DNA from 2 places in the Streptomyces sp. NBC_00328 genome. Region 2 is predicted to be linked to the other one. Evidence: riboswitches for the same ligand, from Rfam matches in the RefSeq annotation. Region 2 holds a riboswitch; the other holds the start of a gene.
The links. A riboswitch is a leader RNA that binds a small molecule or an ion and turns the genes downstream of it on or off. The one in region 2 is predicted to bind glycine.

Region 1 (3,767 bases), 4.5 Mb from region 2:
CCATCTCGGTGGTCGCGTTGAGCTTCATGGTGCAGGAGCCCAGCGGGATCATGCCGCGGTCGAGCGCGTAGTCGCGGTCGGAGAGCTTGCGCAGGTAGCGCAGCATCGCCGTCTCGGAGCGGTGGTCGTGGAACACGGGGTGCGTGAGGTACTCGTCGGTGCGCAGCAGCGCGGCCGGCAGGGTGTCCTCGGTGCTCGCGTCCAGCGCCTCGACGTCGCCCTCGACACCGAACGCGGTCCACACGGCGACGAGCTGCTCGCGCGTGGTCGTCTCGTCGCACGAGATCGACACCTGGTCGGCGTCGACGGGGTGGAGGTTGACGCCGTTGTCACGGGCGGCGGCCACGACGGCGGCGGCACGGCCCGGGACCCGCACGGTGAGCGTGTCGAAGTACGCGCCGTGGACGACCTCGACACCGCCGGCGGTGAGACCCGCGGCCAGGACGGTGGCGTAGCGGTGGGTACGCCGTGCGATGGTCCGCAGGCCCTCGGGGCCGTGGTAGACGGCGTACATGCCGGCCATCACGGCGAGCAGCACCTGAGCGGTGCAGATGTTGCTGGTCGCCTTCTCACGGCGGATGTGCTGCTCACGCGTCTGCAGGGCGAGGCGGTACGCCTTGTTCCCGTCGGCGTCCACGGAGACACCGACGAGACGGCCGGGAAGGCTGCGCGCGAAGTTCTCGCGGACCGCCATGTAGCCGGCGTGCGGACCGCCGAAGCCCATCGGGACGCCGAAGCGCTGCGTCGTACCGACCGCGATGTCCGCGCCGAGCTCGCCGGGCGAGGTCAGCAGGGTCAGGGCGAGCAGATCGGCCGCGACGGTGACGACCGCGCCCAGCTCGTGCGCCTGCTCGATGAGGGGCTTGATGTCGCGTACGGCGCCGGAGGCGCCCGGGTACTGGATCAGCACGCCGTTGATCTCGCGCCCGGCGAGGTCGGCCGGGATGCCGTCGGAGAGGTCGGCGACGACGATCTCGACACCGGTCGGCTCGGCACGTGTCTCTATGACGGCGATGGTCTGCGGCAGCGCGTCCGCGTCGACCAGGAAGAGGCCCTTCTTGTTCTTGCCCATCCGGCGGGACAGCGCCATGGCCTCGGCGGCGGCGGTGCCCTCGTCGAGGAGGGAGGCGCCGGAGGTCGGCAGCCCGGTCAGCTCGGCGACGACGGTCTGGAAGTTCAGCAGCGCCTCGAGACGGCCCTGCGAGATCTCCGGCTGGTACGGCGTGTACGCGGTGTACCAGGCAGGGTTCTCCATGACGTTGCGCAGGATCACCGGCGGCGTGAACGTGCCGTAGTAGCCGAGGCCGATCATCGAACCGAGCACCTGGTTGCGGTCCGCGAGGGAGCGGAGCTCGGCCAGTACCTCGGCCTCGGTGCGCGCGGCCGGCAGCTTCAGGGCCTCGGCGTTCTTGATCACATCCGGCACCGCGGCGGCCGTCAGCTCGTCGAGCGAGCCGTATCCGACCTGCGCGAGCATCTTGGCCCGGGCTTCGGAGTCGGGTCCGATGTGGCGCTGCTCGAAGGGAATTCCCTGTTCGAGCTCGGAGAGCGGTATGCGAGGGGCGGTCATGGCGGAGGCCTCCTGGTCTGACGCGACCTTCGAGGGGCACCCCGGCACGGGTACCCCGACGGCCTCCCCCTCTGTCATCTCAACCTGAGAGTTTCACCGGATGGTCCCGTGGACGATCCGGCTTTCACCGTCGGTGAGGGCGGAGGCCATCGGCACCCGCCCTGCTTTCCAGAGTGACCTCGTCCGTGCGGTACGTGAGCCTGAGAGATTCCGGGGAGGAGTTGCTCCTTCGGCGCCTCCGCGAAATCCGGAGGACTCTCCCGCACGGGATCAGCAGCCACTTGCCAGACTACCAGCGAGGACAAGGCGACAGCCTTCGAGTGGCCGCCTTCACAAATGTGCTCTTTTGTAGTACTTACGGATGAGTTTGCGACCACTGGAGGGACCGTGCAGACCGACATCGATCCGCGCAACCTGATCGGCCGCAAGGCGTTCGACAGCAACGGCACCAAGATCGGCACGATCGACGAGGTCTACCTCGACGACGCGACCGGTGTCCCGGAGTGGGCGGCCATACGCACCGGGCTGTTCAGCAGGGACGCCTTCGTGCCCCTGGAGCCCAGCGAGATCATCGAGGGGACCCTGCGCATCCCCTTCGACCGGGCCCTGATCAAGGACGCCCCCGACTTCGGCGTCGGGCGGCATCTCTCCCCCGAACAGGAGCTCCAGCTCTACCACCACTACGGACTCGACGTGGCGTCCCCTCCGCCGCCGGACCGGGACTTCGGCCGGCTCGCGGGGTCGGAGGACACCTGATCCCCAGCGCCGGGGCCGTGCGTCCCGACCGCTGACACCGACGGCCCGGGACCGGTCGGCAGCCCGCCGGCTTCCTCGGGTCTTCGCTCCACCAGGGGCAGCGGGTCGGCCGGTTCCAGCTGCGCGTCGTCCGTCCGGAAGGTCCGCACCCGGCCGGGCCCGGAGTACGGCGTCTCGAACCTCACCGTGACCCGTCCCAGCCCGCTCCCCTGCACCCAGCCGTGCCCGAACTCGGCATGCCGCACGTCGTGCCCGGAGGGCCATCGTCGCTCCGCCGGCGCCGTCTCCCCGTCCGCGGCGGCCACCTCCGCCGGTTCGTCCCCGGCGTGCTCCTCCGCCGCCGGTTCCCCCGCGGCCGCGGCCTGCGCCTGCGCGAACAGATCCTCCTGCGTGTAGTCGGCGAGCCCGGTGACGCCGACCCCCAGCAGACGGACGCCACCGGTCGTGTCCACGCCCTCCAGCAGCCGGGCGGCGGCCTCCCGGACGACTCCGGGGTCGTCCGTGGGCCCCCGCAGCGTCTCGGACCGGGTCAGCGTCGAGAAGTCGTACCGGCGTACCTTCAGCACGATGGTCCGGCCCGACAGGCCGGCCCGGCGCAGCCGCCGCACGCACCGGTCCGCGAGCCGCTGCGCCTCCAGCTCCACCCGGACCCGGTCGTGGATGTCCACGTCGTACGTGTCCTCGACCGACACCGACTTGGTCTCCCGCTCGGCCACCACGGGCCGCTCGTCGTGGGCCAGCGCCATCGCGAACAGCGCGTGCCCGTGGGCCTTCCCCAGCAGCCGTACGAGCTCGTCCTCGCCCGCCTCGGCGAGCTCCTCGACGGTGGTGATGCCCGCCCGGCGCAGATGGTCGCCGGTGGCCGGCCCCACGCCCGGCAGCGTCCGCACCGGCATCGGTCCCAGCAGCGCGCGCTCGATGCCCGGCTCGATCAGGACGAGACCGTCCGGCTTGGCCTGCTCCGAGGCGATCTTCGCCAGCATCTTGGAAGCGGCGAGCCCCACCGACCCCGTGAGCCCCGTCACGGCCCGGATGTCCGCGCGCAGCTTGGCACCGGTCAGCCGCGCCGACGCCTCGTCCCACGCAGTCCCGCCCGCCTCCAGGTCCACGAACGCCTCGTCCAGGCTCAGCGGCTCCACCAGCGGCGACAGGGCCCGCAGCAGCCCCATCACCTGCTCGCTGACCTCTCGGTACAGCCCGAAGCGCGGCACGAGGTAGGCGGCGTTCGGTGCCCGCCTGCGGGCCTGGGCCATGGGCATCGCGGAGTTCACCCCGAAGACGCGGGCCTCGTACGAGGCGGTGGCGACCACTCCACGGGGCCCGAGCCCGCCCACCACGACGGCCTTCCCGCGCAGGCTCGGCTTGGACGCCTGCTCCGCCGAGGCGAAGAAGGCGTCCATGTCGAGATGCAGGATCGTGGGCGCGGTTCTCACATCTCCGA
Region 2 (3,767 bases):
TCGACGCCGATGAACATGACCGGTTCGTCGCCCTCGATGCTGGCCAGACAGCGGCGGGCGCTCAGGACGACACCCGTCGCGGCGAACTCCGCCGAGGCCGCGGCGAGGAAGTCCACCGGATCGTCCTGCCAGTCGGGCTCGAAGAGCCGCACCCGGCCGCCGCTGGCCGCCCCGTCCAGCTCGGTCCGCCCGGCCCGGCACAGTTCGGCCACGGCCAGGGGCGGCAGCGGTACGCCGACCACGCCGTCCGGGTTCACCACGATGCCGACCTGCGGGGGAAGTCCGCGGGCGAACTCCACGGCGGGCGCGATCGTGTACGACATGTGACCGCCGACGACCTGGCGGAACTGCTCCTCGGAGCTGAAGACGGGAACGTAGACCTGGCCCCCGATGTCCATGGTGGGCAGATCCAGCGGACCGCTGTTCGGGCCGCCGCCATTGGGCAGCGGCACCCATACGAAGCTGCGGCCGAGCACCTCGACGATGCGAGCGCCCGCCGAGGGCCCGGGCACGCCCAGGGAGGAGGACAACACCTCCTCCAGCTCGTTGCCGGGCCAACCGCTGTGCGGATGGGGGTGTGCCTGTGCCGGAAAGTCCATCTGTCTACCGCCCGCTTCGAACCACTGTTCCGGCTGGAAAGGTTAGTGGGCCACCGTGACCGGTCAGTGGCCGAAGTCGATCCTGCGCAGCACGTCCGCCGCGTCCCGGTCGATCAGTACCGCCGAGCCGCACCCCTCGGGCAGGTCTCCCGTCTCGGCGGAGCGCAGCAGCCGGGCGACCGCGCCGCGGTGGCGGGCGAAGGCGTAGCGCGAGACGCCCCGGCCTCGCTCGCGCTGGCCGTCCAGCGCGGTGCCGGGTGTGACGTCGAGCAGCAGCAGGTGCAGCGCGCCGCCGCGGCGCCGGGCCTCGCGGGCGAGCCAGCGGCGCACCCAGGCCTGCGTACCGCAGTCGTGCACGACGAGTCCGCCGCCCTCGCGCAGGGCGCGGCGCAGGCCGGCGTAGTGCGCGAGGCGGACGAGGGGACGGTAGACCGCGTACGGCAGCAGGCCGGCCATCCGGCCGTCCCAGCGCTCGCGGGTGTCCTGGGAGTCGACGCGGGTGCCCCGCACGGCCCGCCGCATCAGCGTCGACTTGCCGCTGCCGGGCAGTCCGGTGACGACGACGAGGTCCTGCGCCCCGAAGCGGAGGCCGTGCGGACTGCGCCCGACCCGGTCGCGAAGATCCCGCACGACGACCGCGGGACGCGCTCCGCGAGCCTCCCGGGCCCGTGCGCCGGGCTGCTCGGGCAGTGCGAGACCCGAGGTCGTCGCGTACGCCGTGGTCCTGTTCACCGTGACCGTCCTCCCCTGGGATGTGGAGTCCCATCCCCATCGAGTGTAAAGAGAAGGTAATGCCCGGCGCTTCCCATTTCCGTGCGCGGACTGCCACAGCCCCGTCACAGATGTCGGGCTGCCGTGATCCGACAGCGCGTGCGATGATGGCCGCGCCAACTGCATACCGGCCGCTTGAATCCGCGCGGGAGAGTCCTGGGTACGTGTACCCGGGCGCCGAAGGAGCAAGTCCCTCCCTTGAATCTCTCAGGCACCGTTACCGCGCGGGCGAGGCACATCTGAAAAGCGGGCCGCTCCGGCGGCTCCACCCAAGGTGCAAGTCAGGACCACCGATTCGTGTGGTCGTGATGAACCTCTCAGGTTCCGATGACAGATGGGGAGGAACGACCTCGCCGTCATGCCTTGGGAGCCAGACCGATGAGCAGCAACGCACCCCGTCACACCGCGCTCGATGCCCTGCATCGTTCGCTCGGCGCGACCATGACCGACTTCGCGGGCTGGGACATGCCCCTGCGCTACGGCTCGGAGCGTGACGAGCACGTCGCCGTCCGCACGAAGGCCGGTCTCTTCGACCTCTCCCACATGGGCGAGATCACCGTCACCGGCCCCGAGGCCGCGGCCCTCCTGAACCACGCGCTGGTCGGCAACATCGCCACCGTCGGCGTCGGCCGCGCCCGCTACACCATGATCTGCCAGGAGGACGGCGGCATCCTGGACGACCTGATCGTCTACCGCCTCGCCGAGCACGAATACATGGTCGTCGCGAACGCCTCCAACGCCCAGGTGGTGCTGGACGCGCTGACCGGGCGTGCCGCCGGTTTCGACGCCGTGGTGCGCGACGACCGTGACGCGTACGCGCTGATCGCCGTGCAGGGCCCCGAGTCCCCCGGCATCCTCAAGGCGGTCACCGACGCGGACCTCGACGGCCTGAAGTACTACGCGGGCCTGCCGGGCACGGTGGCCGGCGTCCCGGCCCTGATCGCCCGCACCGGCTACACCGGCGAGGACGGCTTCGAGCTGTTCGTCGCCCCCGCCGACGCCGAGAAGGTGTGGCAGGCGCTCACCGACGCGGGCACCCCGGCCGGTCTCGTCCCCTGCGGTCTGTCCTGCCGCGACACGCTGCGCCTGGAGGCCGGCATGCCGCTGTACGGGCACGAGCTGACCACCGCGCTGACCCCCTTCGACGCTGGCCTCGGCCGGGTCGTGAAGTTCGAGAAGGACGGCGACTTCGTGGGGCGCGAGGCCCTGACCGAAGCCGCCGAGCGTGCCGCCTCCGAGCCGCCGCGCGTGCTCGTCGGGCTGATCGCCGAGGGCCGTCGCGTGCCGCGCGCCGGGTATCCCGTCGTCGCAGGCGGCAAGGTGATCGGCGAGGTCACCTCCGGCGCCCCGTCCCCGACCCTGGGCAAGCCGATCGCCATGGCGTACGTCGACGCCGCGCACGCCGCGCCGGGCACGACCGGTGTGGGCGTGGACATCCGGGGCAGCCACGAACCGTACGAGGTCGTGGCGCTGCCGTTCTACAAGCGGCAGAAGTGACACTGGTCCGCACCGGCCGGACATGAACCGGATGCCCGTCGGGCGCCGGTACCGACGGGCGCCCTTCGCCGGGCCCCGGACGTGACCCTGGGCACATCCGCCCGGTCACCCACGCTTCCCTCCATCAGCACTCCACCGCGTACAGGAGAATTCAGGTCATGAGCAACCCCCAGCAGCTGCGTTACAGCAAGGAGCACGAGTGGCTGTCCGTCGCCGAGGACGGCGTCGCGACGGTCGGCATCACCGAGTTCGCGGCCAACGCGCTCGGCGATGTCGTCTACGCCCAGCTCCCGGCCGTCGGTGACACGGTGACCGCGGGCGAGTCCTGCGGTGAACTGGAGTCGACCAAGTCCGTCAGCGACCTGTACTCCCCGGTCAACGGCGAGGTCGTCGAGGCCAACCAGGACGTCGTGGACGACCCGGCCCTGGTCAACTCCGCTCCCTTCGAGGGCGGCTGGCTGTTCAAGGTGCGCGTCGCCGGCGAGCCCGAGGACCTGATGTCCGCCGACGAGTACACCGCCTCCACGGCCGGCTGAGGAGTCACCGCATGTCGCTCATGAACACCCCCCTGCACGAGCTCGACCCGGACGTCGCCGCCGCCGTCGACGCCGAGCTGCACCGCCAGCAGTCCACGCTGGAGATGATCGCCTCGGAGAACTTCGCTCCGGTCGCGGTCATGGAGGCCCAGGGCTCGGTCCTGACCAACAAGTACGCCGAGGGCTACCCGGGCCGCCGCTACTACGGCGGCTGCGAGCACGTCGACGTGGCCGAGCAGATCGCCATCGACCGGGTCAAGGACCTGTTCGGCGCCGAGTACGCCAACGTCCAGCCCCACTCGGGTGCCTCCGCCAACCAGGCCGCGCTGTTCGCGCTGGCCCAGCCCGGCGACACCATCCTCGG

Region 1: another riboswitch for glycine. It lies ahead of gcvP (aminomethyl-transferring glycine dehydrogenase); the one in region 2 lies ahead of gcvT (glycine cleavage system aminomethyltransferase GcvT).

Annotation. Positions count from the first base shown of each region.
Region 1 covers NZ_CP108013.1:2,180,530-2,184,296, forward strand. Annotated here, with positions in the region: gene gcvP (aminomethyl-transferring glycine dehydrogenase) at 1-1,570, opposite strand, end outside; glycine riboswitch at 1,749-1,843, opposite strand; gene OG485_RS09510 (PRC-barrel domain-containing protein) at 1,958-2,326, shown strand; gene OG485_RS09515 (DNA polymerase IV) at 2,251-3,759, opposite strand.
Region 2 covers NZ_CP108013.1:6,695,755-6,699,521, reverse strand. Annotated here, with positions in the region: gene OG485_RS29535 (enhanced serine sensitivity protein SseB) at 1-599, opposite strand, end outside; gene OG485_RS29530 (AAA family ATPase) at 663-1,331, opposite strand; glycine riboswitch at 1,507-1,603, shown strand; glycine riboswitch at 1,604-1,714, shown strand; gene gcvT (glycine cleavage system aminomethyltransferase GcvT) at 1,749-2,867, shown strand; gene gcvH (glycine cleavage system protein GcvH) at 3,026-3,403, shown strand; gene glyA (serine hydroxymethyltransferase) at 3,415-3,767, shown strand, end outside.